3 regions of the Arthrobacter sp. P4_F10 genome follow, and region 1 is predicted to be linked to each of the others. Evidence: riboswitches for the same ligand, from Rfam matches in the RefSeq annotation. Region 1 holds a riboswitch; each other region holds the start of a gene.
The links. A riboswitch is a leader RNA that binds a small molecule or an ion and turns the genes downstream of it on or off. The one in region 1 is predicted to bind S-adenosylmethionine.

Region 2: it holds a riboswitch for S-adenosylmethionine, as region 1 does, so the genes downstream of both, AC1DR1_RS04190 (aminotransferase class V-fold PLP-dependent enzyme) here and metX (homoserine O-acetyltransferase MetX) in region 1, are expected to answer to the same signal.
Region 3: it holds a riboswitch for S-adenosylmethionine, as region 1 does, so the genes downstream of both, AC1DR1_RS14940 (DUF1737 domain-containing protein) here and metX (homoserine O-acetyltransferase MetX) in region 1, are expected to answer to the same signal.

The regions. Positions count from the first base shown of each region.
Region 1 covers NZ_JBFUJJ010000009.1:123,995-128,808, forward strand. Annotated here, with positions in the region: gene AC1DR1_RS12040 (CPBP family intramembrane glutamic endopeptidase) at 1-349, shown strand, start outside; gene AC1DR1_RS12045 (VOC family protein) at 447-1,085, opposite strand; SAM riboswitch class IV at 1,255-1,370, shown strand; gene AC1DR1_RS12050 (bifunctional o-acetylhomoserine/o-acetylserine sulfhydrylase) at 1,433-2,749, shown strand; SAM riboswitch class IV at 2,865-2,980, shown strand; gene metX (homoserine O-acetyltransferase MetX) at 2,992-4,131, shown strand; gene AC1DR1_RS12060 (MFS transporter) at 4,298-4,814, shown strand, end outside.
Region 2 covers NZ_JBFUJJ010000002.1:276,700-281,513, reverse strand. Annotated here, with positions in the region: gene AC1DR1_RS04195 (class I SAM-dependent methyltransferase) at 1-446, opposite strand, end outside; gene AC1DR1_RS04190 (aminotransferase class V-fold PLP-dependent enzyme) at 600-2,018, opposite strand; SAM riboswitch class IV at 2,053-2,166, opposite strand; gene AC1DR1_RS04185 (glutamyl-tRNA reductase) at 2,243-3,622, opposite strand; gene hisN (histidinol-phosphatase) at 3,726-4,538, opposite strand; gene rsgA (ribosome small subunit-dependent GTPase A) at 4,617-4,814, opposite strand, start outside.
Region 3 covers NZ_JBFUJJ010000014.1:75,162-79,975, forward strand. Annotated here, with positions in the region: gene AC1DR1_RS14925 (DUF305 domain-containing protein) at 1-274, shown strand, start outside; gene AC1DR1_RS14930 (O-succinylhomoserine sulfhydrylase) at 390-1,598, opposite strand; gene AC1DR1_RS14935 (rhodanese-like domain-containing protein) at 1,598-2,017, opposite strand; gene AC1DR1_RS14940 (DUF1737 domain-containing protein) at 2,014-2,343, opposite strand; SAM riboswitch class IV at 2,356-2,469, opposite strand; gene AC1DR1_RS14945 (ATP-grasp domain-containing protein) at 2,823-3,779, shown strand; gene AC1DR1_RS14950 (aminodeoxychorismate lyase) at 3,943-4,814, opposite strand, start outside.

The DNA of each region.
Region 1 (4,814 bases):
CCCCAGCGCGCTGGATCCGTACTGGTGGACGGTGCCGGTACTGGTCCTGTCCGCGATCCGGCACGGGATCGTGGAGGAAGTGATTGTGGTGGGCTACCTGCTGGACCGGCTCGGGAAACTGGGCTGGGGCATGCCGGCGGCCATCGCCGCCAGCGCCCTGCTCCGCGGCAGCTACCACCTGTACCAGGGGTTCGGGCCGTTCATCGGCAACGCGATAATGGGCGTCGTCTTCGCGCTGGTCTACACGCGGACCAAACGGGTGATGCCGCTCGTGATCGCCCACGCCATCCTGGACACCGTGGCGTTCGTGGGATTCAGCCTGTTCGGCAAGGCCGTGGGCCTGGGCTGAGTACCTGGCCGGCCTTTAAATGATCTCGGCCGCCATCTCCTAGGTGACATCGTTGGCACCTAAGAGATGGCGGCCGAAGCGTGGGGCAGGTGGAGCGTTAGATCGTGACCGCTCCGGAGGCGGTCTCGAAGGTGACAGAGAGGATGCCCGGAGTACCGTGCGGCGCGATCCAGTTCACGGCAACGTCTTCCAGCGGCTTTTCAACCGGCTCGCCCAGCCATTCCGTCACGCGCGCTGCCGAACCGGCAATGGTCAGTGCGGACATCTTGACTTCGCTCGCGTAGGCGTTGGACGGGTGCAGCTCCGGGTCGCCCTCCCATTTGAGCATGTAGGGCACCTGGGGGTCGGCGATGAGCCCCAGGATGCCGATCTGCTTCCAGACCAGTTCGCGGCCGTCCGGAAACTTCCGGTTGCCGTTGACGGCCGCGCGGCCCAGCCGCTCCTCGAACGGGGCGAGATCGTCAACCTCGACGCACCAGCCCATCCAGCCGCCGCCCGCTTCCGAGCGTGCCCGGACTGCCTGGCCGAACGGGGCCTTGTCCGATGCCGGGTGGTTCAGGACCTCCACGACTTCCAGGTACTTGTGTCCCGCGAGCGGGATAATCATGTTGCGTGTCCCGAAACGGGGGTGCACTCCACCCTTCACGGCTTCAACGCCGAGGGCAGACGCAATACGTTCAGTGGTGGCTGCCAAGCCATCGTGTTCACAGGCGTAAGAGACGTGATCCATGCGCATGCCATCATCTTGGCACTTTGTGATGGACCTCTCAGCTTAGGTTCCCCTAACCGTCATGGGATGTCCGACGGCGGCAGGCTCGGTGTCCCGGGAGGCGCCGCCACGGCAACCGTCTTCATCTTCGTCACAAAGCTTCCAGGGCTCCGCCGCCATTCCTACACTGAAGCCAGGTCATGAGTGCCAGCGCACAGCCCCGGCTTGCTGGCCGGCAACCCTCGTATCGCGGTGGGGTGCCCCGGGTGAGGACCTGGCCGTCCGGCGCCCGCCGGAGGGCAAGCGCGGCGCCTGTGCCGGTCCGGGCCCAAAGCCCTGGCCGGTGCTGTGCCCGGTCCCTTTGAGGAGCATCAATGTCCAACGCCTGGTCCTTCGAAACCCGCCAGATCCACGCCGGCCAGGAGCCGGACAGCGCCACCGGTGCGCGGTCCCTGCCCATCTACCAGACGACGTCGTTCGTGTTCCCCAGCGCCGAAAGCGCCGCCAACCGCTTCGCACTCGCCGAACTCGCCCCCATCTACACCCGGATCGGCAACCCCACCCAGGACGCCGTCGAGCAGCGCGTGGCCAGCCTGGAAGGCGGCCTCGCGGCCCTGCTGCTCAGCTCCGGCCAGGCCGCGGAGACCTTCGCGATCCTCAACGTCGCCGAGGCCGGGGACCATGTGGTGGCCAGCCCCAGCCTCTACGGCGGAACCTACAACCTGCTCGCCCACACGCTGAAGAAATTCGGCATCTCCGTGACCTTCGTGGAGGACCCGGACAACCTGGACCAGTGGCGGGACGCCGTCCGGCCCAACACCAAGCTGTTCTTCGGCGAAGTGGTCTCCAACCCCCGCCAGGACGTCCTGGACATCGAGGGCATCTCCGATGTGGCGCACGAGGCCGGGGTGCCGCTGATCGTCGACAACACGCTCTCCACCCCGTACCTGATCCGGCCCATCGAGTGGGGCGCGGACATCGTGGTCCACTCCGCCACCAAGTACCTCGGCGGCCATGGCGCCGCGATCGCCGGCGTGATCGTGGACTCCGGCAACTTCGACTTCGGCAAGGACCCGGAGCGGTTCCCCGGTTTCAACACCCCGGACCCTACCTACAACGGCCTGGTCTACGCCCGCGATCTCGGTGCGGAGGGGGCGCTGGGCGCGAACCTTTCCTACATCCTCAAGGCCCGCGTCCAGCTCCTGCGCGACCTCGGCTCCGCCGTGTCCCCGTTCAACGCCTTCCTCATCGCCCAGGGCATCGAAACGCTGAGCCTGCGCGTCGAACGCCACGTAGCCAACGCCACCAAGGTGGCGCACTGGCTGGAGGCAAGGGACGACGTCGAATCGGTCGCCTACGCCGGGCTGCCGTCCAGCCCCTGGTACGAGCGAGGCCGCAAGTACGGGCCCAAGGGGACCGGCGCCGTCGTGGCGTTCAACATCGCCGGGGGAGCCGAGGCCGGCAAGCGGTTCGTCGATGCGCTCGAACTGCACTCGCACGTCGCGAACATCGGCGATGTCCGTTCCCTGGTGATCCACCCGGCGTCGACCACCCACAGCCAGCTCTCGCCCGAGCAGCAGGCGATCGCCGGCGTCAATCAGGGGCTGGTGCGGCTTTCGGTGGGCCTGGAACACATCGACGACATCCTCGCGGACCTCGACGCCGGATTCCGCGCGGCCAAGGGCGCCTAGGCACGCAGGGCGGCCGACGGCCGGTGTCCCCTCGACGGGACGGCCGGCCGCCGGGCTGTCACATGGAAGTCACAATCTTCGTGATTTCCGCCCCCTGTTTCGTAGACTCGTACCAGGTCATGAGTGCCAGTGACAGCCCCGGCTTGCTGGCCGGCAACCCTCCTTTTGCGGCGGGGTGCCCCGGGTGAAGACCTGGCCTGCCGGTCAGCTGACGGCAGGCAAGCGCGAAGATAGGTCCTCACATGACGATTGCCGTCACCCGCACGGGTGCTCCCGAAACCAAGCCATCCCGCAACCCGGACGGGACCGTCCAGTACGTCCGGATCGGCGACCTGCAGCTCGAATCAGGGATTCCGCTGCCGGATGTGGTCCTCGCCTACGAGACGTGGGGGACCCTGAACGCGGACGCCTCCAACGCCGTCCTCATAGAACACGCCCTGACCGGCGACACGCACGTGACCCGCGGCGACAGCGAGGAACCCGGCTGGTGGGAACAGCTCGCCGGACCCGGGGCTCCCGTGGACACGGACAAGTACTTCGTCGTTTCAATCAACATCCTGGGCGGCTGCCACGGTTCCACGGGACCCTCCACCCCGGCCCCCGACGGGCGCCCCTGGGGATCGCGGTTCCCGCTCGTCACCCTGCGGGACACCGCCGCCGCCGAGGCGCGGCTGGCCGACGCCCTGGGCATCGGCACCTGGTATGCCGTGCTGGGCGGCTCACTCGGCGGCGCGCGCGCACTCGAATGGGCCGTCACGTTCCCCGGCCGGGTCCGGCGCTGCGCCGTGATTTCCGTCGGCGCCAGCAGCACGGCCGAACAGATTGCCTTCGCGCAGGCCCAGACCCTGGCCATCCGCCAGGACCCCCATTTCAACGGCGGAAATTACTACGGCGGCCCGGAACCCGAAGCAGGTCTCGCCCTCGCCCGCCGCATCGCGCACATCACCTACCGCTCGGCGGCCGAACTGGACGGCCGGTTTGGCCGGAACGCCCAGGAGTCCGAGGCGACCCTGGAAGCCGGGTCGCTGGCCGGACGCGGGCGCTTCCAGGTGGAAAGCTACCTGGACCACCAGGGCAGCAAACTGGTCCGGCGCTTTGACGCGAACAGCTACATCGCCATCACCGAAGCCCTCATGAGCCACGATGTCTGCCGGGGGCGCGGAAGCCTCGGGGAGGCCCTTGCTCCGGCCACCGCAGAGTTCCTGGTGGCGGCCGTGGACTCGGACCGCCTGTATTTCCCGGCCCAGTCCCGTCAACTGGCCGAGGCCTTGCCGGGCGGCCCGGAACTGCACATCATTGAAGCGCCGATCGGCCACGACGGCTTCCTGACCGAAATCGGCCAGCTCAGCGCCCAGCTGCGGGAGGCCTTCTTCGGCCACTAGACCACATCGGTTGTGCATTTTTGCAGACGCGCTCTGCACTAATGGCCGTTGATGCTCAGGGCGGGAGCGTCCATACTCATGGGGAATGACGCCATGTGCCCTACATCACGGGCGTCCTCAGCCCAATGGTCCACAGGGTGTCGACGGAGACACCGAAGGAGTCACGATGAGTACGGAAAACGCCGCGAGGCGCGCTGAAGAAACGGACGTCAAATCGTCCGGCCTGAAGAAGGTAGTCACGGCCTCCATGGCCGGCACGGTGGTTGAGTGGTATGAATTCTTCCTCTATGCCTCCGCCGCCACCCTTGTCTTCGGCAAGCTGTTCTTTCCCAATACCGGTTCGGAATTGGACGGCATCATTGCCGCGTTCGTCACCTATGCGGTCGGCTTTGTTGCCCGCCCCATCGGTGGCATCGTCTTCGGCCACTTCGGCGACAAGTTCGGCCGCAAGAAACTGCTCCAGCTGAGCATCATCCTTGTCGGCGTTGCCACCTTCGCGATGGGCTGCCTGCCGACTTTCCAGCAGATCGGCTACTGGGCCCCGGCCCTGCTGGTCTTCCTGCGCTTCGTCCAGGGCTTCGCCGTCGGCGGTGAGTGGGGCGGCGCAGTCCTCCTCGTTGCCGAGCACAGCCCGAGCAAGTCCCGCGGATTCTGGTCAAGCTGGCCGCAGTCGGCGGTTCCGA
Region 2 (4,814 bases), on a different contig from region 1:
TTCCAGATCAGGCCCAGCACGCCGTGCGGCCGCAGGATCCGGGCAATCTCGGCGCTGGCCAGGCGAGGGTCGCACCAGTGCCATGCCTGGGCGACCGTGACGAGATCGAACGTCTCTGGCTCCAGGCCCGTCTTCTCGGCACTGCTCTCGATGGCGGTGACACCGGGCAGGGTCCGGCGCAACTGCTCGAGCATGTCCGCTGAGGGGTCAACAGCCACCGTGCGCAGTCCACGTTCTGCCAGAAGCGCCGTGAACTTTCCGGTGCCGGCGCCAATGTCCGCGGCGTCCTTGGCCCCCGCCGGAATCAGCCAGTCGGCCGACTCCTGCGGATAGCTAGGGCGGACGCGTTCATAGTGCTCCCCGCCGTCCTGGAAGCTTTGTCCGAGTTCCTGGCGACGTTCACTGTGCAGTTTGGGGCCACTGTGCAGTTTGGAACCACTGTGCAGTTTGGAGCTACTGTGCAGTTGGGGTCCGCCGCTTGCCACGTGCGATCTCCTTCGGGAAGGTCCTGCTGGTTTCAGATACCTTTCGAATTTACCGCACCGGCGCTGGGGTCCTGATCCTGCCTCGGGTTAGTACGCCTGCTTAGTCCGCCGTGCCTAGTCCTCCGTGCACGGCGCGGCACCAGCGGTGCCCGGGGTGTTCGGCGCCCAGTGAGGGTAGCTGCGGGTATCGTTGGCCGGCACCCAGCGGCCGGCGTCCACCACGTAGTCCCAGCCGAGTCCCGTTTGCCGCAGCTGCTGCAGGCCGGCCAACAGGCGCTCGGCGTCCTCCAGCCGTGAGCCGAGGCCGAAGCTGGCGCGCAGGGAGCCTGCAGGCAGGCCGAGCCGCTTGAGCAGCGGGTGGGCGCAGAAGCGGCCGTCGCGCAGGCCAATGCCGTGTTCGGCCGACAGGTAGGCGGCCACCAGCCCGGCGTCGTAGCCTTCCACCGAAAAGTTCACGACGCCGATGGTGCCGGTGCCCGGCAGATCGACTCCGGGGGAAGAAGCGGGAGTCGAATCGGCAAAGATCCGGTGAACGGTCACGCCGTCAATGCCGTGCAGACCCTCGACGAGGAAGGACCGGATGGCGTCCTCGTGGGCCTGCCACTGCTCCGGGTCCAGGGCCGCGATCACTTGGGTGGCGCGGGCCAGGGCGGCCGCGCCGAGGACGTTCGGCGAGCCGCCCTCGTGCCGGGCGGGTCCGGTGGTCCAGCTGACGGAGTCGAGCCGGGCGTCCCGGACCGCGCCGCCGCCGGCCAGGTGCGGGGTGCCGGCGTCGAGCCAGTCCGTCCGCCCCACCAGCACGCCGGCGCCGAACGGGGCGTAAAGCTTGTGCCCCGAGAAGGCGAGGTAGTCGACGTCGTCCGCGGCGATGTCGATCCGCCGGTGCGGGGCCAGCTGCGCGGCGTCGACGACGATCCTGGCGCCGTACTCGTGCGCCAGTGTGGCAAGAGTCCGGATCGGCAGGATCTCCCCGGTGACATTGGAAGCGCCGGTGACGGCCAGCAGACTCACGCCGCCGCGGGCGAGCTCGTCCCGCAGGCGGTCCACAGTGGCCGCGAGGGTGGGGGCGGCCACGACGCTGCGGTGCGGGACGTTCTGCCAGGGCAGGAGGTTGGCGTGGTGCTCGATGTCGAGGTAGAGGACCTCGCCCACCGGCCGTCCGTCGCGGAGCGGCAGGCAGCCGGCCAGCAGGTTCAGGGAATCGGTGGTGTTGCGGGTGAAGATTACCGAATCATCCGGCCGGCCGCCCACGAAGTCCCGCACGATGTCCCGGGCGTTCTCGTAGACGGACGTGCTGATCTGCGAAGCGTAGCCGGCGCCGCGGTGCACGCTCGCGTAGTACGGCAGGATTTCGTTCAGGTAGGCCGAGACGACGGACAGTGCCGGGGCGGAGGCGCCGTAGTCGAGGTTGGCGTAGCGGGCGTGGCCGCCGGTGATCAGCGGGGCCTGGATTTCGGCGCCGGTGACGGCGGCCAGCGGGCGGGCCGCAGCGGCGTGGAATTCGGGGGCTGCGGGAAAAATGGCAGTTGTCATGGGACCTCACTCGACCAGGACCCCACATCATGGGAATCCGCGCTTGCCGGGTCCGTTCCGGACCGGCCAGGTCGTCACCCGGGGCACCCCACCGCGTCTGGAGGGTTGCCGGCCAGCAAACCGGGGTTTAGCGCTGGCACTCGTGACCTGCATCGAGCGTAGGACATCCGCGCAGCCGGGGAAAAGACGGCCAGCGATTGTGAAGCGGATTATTACGGACACGGCTACGAAGCCGCCGGCGCGGCCGGGACACCTTCCAAGGCAAGATTGTATGCCCCGGGGTTCCGGGCGCCGGTGAGCTGAATGCTGAGGCCGAACAGGGCTTCCAGCGCGGCAGCGTACTCATACTGGCGGCCGTCCGAGGCCAATTCCCGGGCGCGGACCGTTGGGATGTGAAGCAGTCGGCGGACAATTCGACGCATCGCGAGGTTCACATCCTCAGCCTGGGCGCCGCACCCGTATTCCTTCATGACGCGCGCCATTTCAGCCTCGAGGACCTGGTGGACGTGGCCGCGCAGGGCCACAATGGCGGCGTCGACTACGCGCAGTCCTTCTTGTTTTTCGAAGCGAAGCGCCGCTTGCCGGACCAGGACGCCGGCGAGGCGGAGCGCCTCGGCGTCCGCCGGGGGAGCCGCGAAACGCACTGAATCCAGGGTGATCAGTTCAACGCCCGGCAGATCCGCCACCCGGGGGTCGAAGTCATGGCTGGGTGCGAGATCGATGACAATGAGGGCACGGCCTGTGTCATCCCTCCAACCGGCCAGTTGGGCGGCACCTATGCGGGTCTCCGTGCCGCTGCAGCCAATGATGATGTCTGCCCGGGCAACAGCGGCAGGCAGCTCCCGTGCCGTCAGCGCCGTACCGCCCCTGCTCGCCACAAACGCCTCCGCGCGGCCGGATTGGGAGAAGACGGAAATGGTGGGGCATCGACTGTTCCTGAGGATTTCCGCGACGCAAACGGCATAGGAACCGGTGCCGAAGAGGACGACGGACGCATCAGCCAGGGATGGGTGCGCTGCTCCGGCGGCCGCCAGTTCAAGGGCCACATAGGCTATGGACCTGCTGGCGCTGCTGAGCGCGGTCCGCGCCCCCACCTCCTTGCCCGTGCGGGACGCCTCCTGAAACAGCCGGACTAAAAGCCCGCTCGCGGTGCCTGCTGCCTGTGCTGCAGCGAGCGCGCGGCGGACCTGGCCGGCGACTTGACGCTCACCGACCACGACGGAGTCCAGGCCGGCCGCAACGCCGAAGAGATGCTCCGCGGCCGACGCTCCAGAGGAGTGCTCGAACAGGGACGCGAGCTGGGCCACAGGGAGGCGCGTGCAGAGGCGGACAGAGCCCAGGGCCTCGGAGCAGACGGCATCTATATGCTCCCTGGACGCCACCTCGCCGTAGATTTCCAAGCGGCTGCATGTGGACACGACCACGGACCCGGACACGGCGGAACTGCAGGCGAGCAGATTCTGGCCCAGCTCCGAGGAAACGGCCTGGAGCCGGGTGGCCGACTCAATGTCCAGGTCCCGGTACTTCGCCACGAGAACCAGCAGAACCGGTCCGACGTCGGGGTCGAAGGTTTCGGGATCCGCGGCGTGAACCGATCCAGACATGGCCGCCCTCCTGCCACTCGATGCCCACTCCACGCCGTGACCGGCAGCGAAGGTTGGGGACAGCGTCGTACAGGGGCCCTTGGGAATCCTTGAGGGGTGGGGCCTAGAGGAGGTCGTCGAGTCCGGGGTTGAGCCGCTTGAGGACTTCCGAGTGGAGGATCGAATTGGTGGCGAGGGCGTTGCCGCCGAAGGGGCCGTCCTCGCCCTCGAGCGAGGTGAAGCGGCCGCCGGCCTCGGTCACGATCGGCACCAGCGCGGCCATGTCGTAGAGGTTCAGCTCGGGTTCGCAGGCGATGTCCACAGCCCCCTCGGCCACGAGGCAGTACGACCAGAAGTCACCGTAGGCGCGGGTACGCCACACTTCCTCGGTGAGGCCCAGGAACTCGTCCAGGTTCCCGCGTTCCTTCCAGCCGCCAAGGCTGGAGTAGGACAGCGAGGCGTCCTCGAGCTTGGAGACGTTGGATACTTTCAGCCGTGTGGCGGCGGCGAGCGAGCGGCCCGTGTAGGCGCCCGCACCCTTGGCGGCCCACCAGCGCTTGCCCAGTGCCGGTGCGCTGACGACGCCGACCACCGGCTCGCCCTCATCGACGAGGGCGATCAGGGTGGCCCAGACCGGGACGCCGCGGACAAAGTTCTTGGTGCCATCGATCGGGTCAATGATCCAGCGGCGGGAGCCGTGGCCCGAGCTGCCGAATTCTTCGCCCAGGACCGCGTCGCGCGGACGGGACCGGGAGAGCTGGCCGCGGATGGCCTCTTCGGCGGACTTGTCGGCATCGGTCACGGGCGTGAGGTCCGGCTTCGTCTCGATCCGAAGGTCGAGCGCCTTAAAGCGGCTCATGGTCTGGGAATCGACCGAATCTGCCAGTACATGGGCAAGGCGCAGGTCATCGTTGTAGCTCGAAGCGGGTTGGCTCATGGTTCCAAACTACCGTCAAACCGGGCCGCCGGGCGGGAGGCCGCGGCACGGCGCCGCAGGCCCTGTTGCCGGGCGGGCTTAGGAAACGGTGCCCAGTTCCTTGGTTTCCTGCGCTTCCAGCCGCGGATCCGTGCCCAGCAGCCGGCGCAGGGACGCGAGCCTGGCGGGTCCGGAGGGCCCCGCGTGCCCGGCCGCAACCCACTTGTCGACGCCGCAATTGACGGCGGTGGAGTCGTGTTTGCAGCCGCGTTCGCAGTCGTCGGTGCCCGGTTCCAG
Region 3 (4,814 bases), on a different contig from region 1:
CTGGAACGAACCCACCCAGATGGCCGGCGGCCACAGCATGGGCGACGCAATGATGGGCGGTGACGATCTCACCAAGCTCGACGCCGCCCAGGGAACCGATGCGGCCAAGCTGTTCCTGACCCGGATGATCGCCCACCATGAGGGCGCGGTGATGATGGCCAAGACTGAAAGCAGCCAAGGCAAGAACCCGGAAGCCCTCATCCTCAGCAAGGCAATCGTGACCTCCCAGGAAGCTGAAATCCAGGAAATGAAGGCCCTGCTGGCAAACCTCTAGCCTGCGTCCCGGCCCCGGTCCGGTTTTCGGACCGGGGCCTTCCCGGCCACCCCGCCCGCGTTGGCCCAGACCTGCGTTGGCCCAGACCTGCTTGAGCGCTAGACCTGCTTGAGCGCTAGACCTGCTTGAGCGCCTGGCCGAGGTCGCGGATCAGGTCCTCCACGTCCTCCAGGCCCACCGAAAGCCGGACCACGCCGTCGCTGAGCCCGATCGCCGCACGGCCTTCCGGGCCCATCGCGCGGTGCGTCGTAGTCGCAGGATGCGTGATGAGCGTCTTGGCATCACCCAGGTTGTTGGAGATGTCGATGATCCGCAGCGCGTCCAGCAGGGCGAAGGCGGCCTGCTTCGCGGTGCGTCCCGGCGAGGGCGAAAGCTCCAGCGTGAGCACTGTCCCGCCGGCCTTCATCTGCTTCACGGCGAGTGGGTACTGCGGGTGGGACGGCAGCAGCGGGTACTTGACCCAGCTGACCGCAGGCTGTCCCTCGAGCCATTCGGCCAGCCGCAGGGCGGAGGCCGAGGAATGGTTGACGCGCAGGGCCATGGTCTCCAGGCCCTTGGTGAGCACCCAGGCATTGAAGGCCGAGAGTGCCGGACCGGTGTGCCGCATGAGCTGCTTGACGGGCCCGTCGATGAATTCCTTGGTGCCCAGGATCGCCCCGCCGAGCACGCGGCCCTGCCCGTCGATGTGCTTGGTGCCGGAGTAGACCACCACGTCCGCGCCGAGCTCTCCGCAGCGCTGCAGCAGCGGGGTGGCGAAGACGTTGTCGACCACCACCGTGGCGCCGGCCGCATGCGCCAGTTCGCTCACGGCGGCGATGTCCACGATTTCCTGCATGGGGTTCGAGGGCGACTCGAAGAATACCGCCGTGGCCGGCTCGGACAGGGCAGAGCGCCATTGTTCCAGGTCCGGGCCGTCCACGAAGACCGTCTCGACACCCCAGCGCGGCAGGATCTCGTTGAGGATCACAAAGCACGAGCCGAACAGCGAGCGGGCTGCGACTACGCGGTCGCCGGCAGCCAACAGCGCGCCCAGCGCGGTGAAGACGGCGGACATGCCGGACGCCGTCGCAAAACACGCCTCGGTTCCCTCGAGCAGCCGGAGCCGCTCCTGGAAGGTGGCGACGGACGGATTGCCGTAGCGGGAGTAGACGAAGCGCTCGTCTTCCCCGGTGAAGGCACGCTCGGCGGCGGCCGCGGACTCGTAGACGAATCCGGAGTTGAGGAAGATCGGCTCGGTGGTTTCCTGGAAGCCGGTGCGGTCAAGGCCGCCGCGGACAGCCTGGGTGTCGGCGGCCCAGCCGGCGGCGTCGGGATTGAAAGTCATCAGATCTTTCCAAGGTTGGTGGGCAGGCCGCGGTTCTTCCAGCCGTTGACGGTGCGGTCGCCAAAACGGTCGGTCTCGCCTTCGAAGCCCTCAAGAACGTTGTACGAGGTGTAACCGGCGGCCGTCGCGGCCGTCGCGGCGGCGATCGAGCGGACACCGGAGCGGCAAAGGAACACCAGTTCGACGGCGGAGTCCTCCGGTGCCTCTCGCCTTAGCTGTTCCACGAAGTGCGGGTTCGGTACGCCGCCGGCGAGGTTCCACTGGATGAAAAGCGGATCGTTCCGCCTTCCGCCCGCGGACGTCGTGTCCGGGATGCCGATGTGGGCCCATTCGCCCTCGGTCCGGACATCCACCAGGAGGGCTCCCGCCTCCAGCTTGGCCCACGCCTCATGGGGGCTGAGGTCTCCGGCGTAGCTCATGCGTGGCCCTCGAATGCCCCAACAGCGTCAATCTCGTCGGCATCGAGCTCATCGACTGCATTGGCCACGGCGGCGTCCGCGCTCGCAATCGCGGCCGGCAGGACCAGCGCCTGCGCCACGATCACGGTGCTGCCGTTGAAGGTGGCGGCGGGGCTTCCGTGCAGGACATAGCCCTCGGCCAGGGCGGCGGACACGCGCTCACAAAAGGCGCGGTCATCCGTGCCGGTGAACAGCCGGTAGGCCAGTCTTTCCTCGCCGGCAGGTGGTGCACTGCGTGCTGTGGTGCTGAGTATTTCGGGTACGGCGGGTGTTGACGTGGGGGGCACGACGGATCTCCTCTTTCACGCTTGCAGCTCGAATTCTCGATTGCCGAGTATTCACCTGAGGCACCCCGCCGCGAAAAGGAGGGTTGCCGACCGGCCAGTCAGGGCTTGGCACCGGTTCTCATTACTCCCCAAAAACGTAACACCTACGACGCCGGCCCGCACCGCCGTCGTCGTCATGTTCCGTAACCGGGCCACGCCCAGGCGCTGGCGCCGGCCGGGCCCAGCGTGGGGCGGGGCCCGGCCGAGTAGTGGCGGGCTCCAATTTCGGGTACAGCCCACTCGTGTGTGCGCGGACGATTCGCCGTCTACTGGAGGGCATGGCCGACGTGTCGGCCGGATTCTCAGGTTAACCGGGCTGTCCGTGAATCGAGCCGTCTGTCCATCAAAACAAGTTGTCTGTCAAGTTGTCTGTGAATCAGTGCCCGGAACCGTCGGAGCCACAGCCATGGCCCGGCCGGTGACGGCGGAATGGAGCAATTGTGGGCCCGCGCATACTGGTTACCGGGATAGCAAGCGCCGCCGGCCGGACCGTCGCGGCCCAGCTCGAAGCCCGCGGACTCCCGTATCTCGGCTCCGACGCCCGCGCCGACTCCCGCCAGGCGGAGGATGCCGCCGCCGCGGCCGCGGTCAGGCTCCTGCCGGCGACGGACCCGGACATGATCCTGGACCTGCGCCGGCTGGTGGACCGTGAAGCCATCAACGTCATCATTCCGACCCTGACTGTGGAACTTCCGGTCCTGGCCGCGGCCCGTGCCGGATTCGCCCAGGACGTGCGGATCATCGTGGGCGACCCCGCCGCGGTGGCCCTCGCCAACGACCAGCTGTTCACCACCTGGGCGTTGCAGGCAGCCGGGATTCCGGTGCCCCAGTTCGCGGTTCCGGGCGACCTCGCCGCCGCGCCGGCATCCCTCGCCTCCCTCACCGGCCCCGTGGTGGTCAAGCCGCGGGTCTTCAAAGGCTCCCATGGTGTCCACGTGCTGGCCGGAACGGCCTCGGTTAGCTGGAAGAACATGCCGGCGGGGCAACTTGTCCAGGAGTTTATCCCGGGCGCCGACTACGTGTGCCTGGTGTTCGGCACTCCGGCACGCAACGCGATGGCGCCGGTGGCGGTGGTCCTCGAGAAGACCAGGACCCCGTATGGACACGCCGGCAGCGACGAAGTCAGCCGCAGGGTGCCGGCGAGCCAGGCCGGGGACGTGCGGAAGCTGGGCCTGGCCGCCGTCCGCACGCTCGGGCTGACCGGGCCGGTCCAGGTCCGGATCCGCCGCCGCGCGGACGGAACCCCCGTGGTACTGGGCGTCTGCGCGACCCTGGGGGAGAACAGCACCTGGGCCCCGGAAATGCTCGACGCCGTGCTGGCCACCTTCATGCTCCCGGCGTTCAACCCGGTCTCGTTCCGGCGGTGCCCGGCGGTTCCCGCGGACGCCCTGGGGTGAAGCGCGGCCCGGCAGAACGGTGTGCTCACGCAGTCGCTGAGTCTCCCCACCTTTGAGGCCGGAGGACGGCGTGTTCCCACAAACCGCCGTCGTTACCGTGGTCCCTGGCCGCAAAACCGGTGAGTATCAGCGGCGCCTGCCGTGCAGCACCGGCCTGGCCGCACTATTCGATGGTGGCGAACAGTGCGTTGAGTTCGGCCGTGAGCTGGCGTCGCAGTTCCGGGGTGCCGATTTCCTGGCCGTCGATGTGGTTCACCGGGGCCAGGAGCCGGATGCTGGAGATCAGCCAGACCGCGTCGGCATCCAGCAGGTCCTTCGGCTCCAGCGGGCCGTAGCCCAGCTCCCAGCCGGCGGCCTTGGCGGCGGTGAACAGGGCGCCCTGCGAAGTCCCCGGCAGAATGCCGCTGTCCAGCTGCGGGGTGATGAGCCGCCGGGTTGTGCGGACGCCACCGGCGCCGTCGTCCGCGGTTTCCAGGTGGGCCAGCAGAACGGTCGACGTCGGTCCCTCCAGGACCCGGCCGTCCGCGGACGTGAAGATGACGTCGTCGGCGCCGTGCCGGTGGGCGTAGCGCAGCGCCGCCATGTTCACGGCGTAGGAGAGGGTCTTGGCGCCGAGCAGCAGCCAGGGGGCGCGCTCGCCGACTTCGCTGTCGTAGCCACGGTCCAGCAGGATGACGTCGATTCCGGTCTCGCGCTGCCGGCGGCCCGCGGCCGCGGGCGCGGAGGCCTGGACCCAGCACGTGGGGGCGGCGGCGCCCTCCGGCCCGCGGGTCACGAGCAGCTTCACCACAACCTCGTCTTCGTCCGCGCCGCCTGTTGCAGCCGCGGCAGGATCCTTCCCCCGGAACTCGCGGAGGACGGTTTCCACTGCCCGCCGCCACGCGTCCTCGGCAGGGATGTCCAGCTCCAGCAGCCGGGCAGAGCCGGCCAGCCGGGTCAGGTGCGCCTGGATCTTGCGGGGCCGGCCGCCCACAGCCAGGAGGGATTCGAAAACGCCGTCGCCGCGGGTGGCGCCCAGGTCCGTGGCCATCAGTT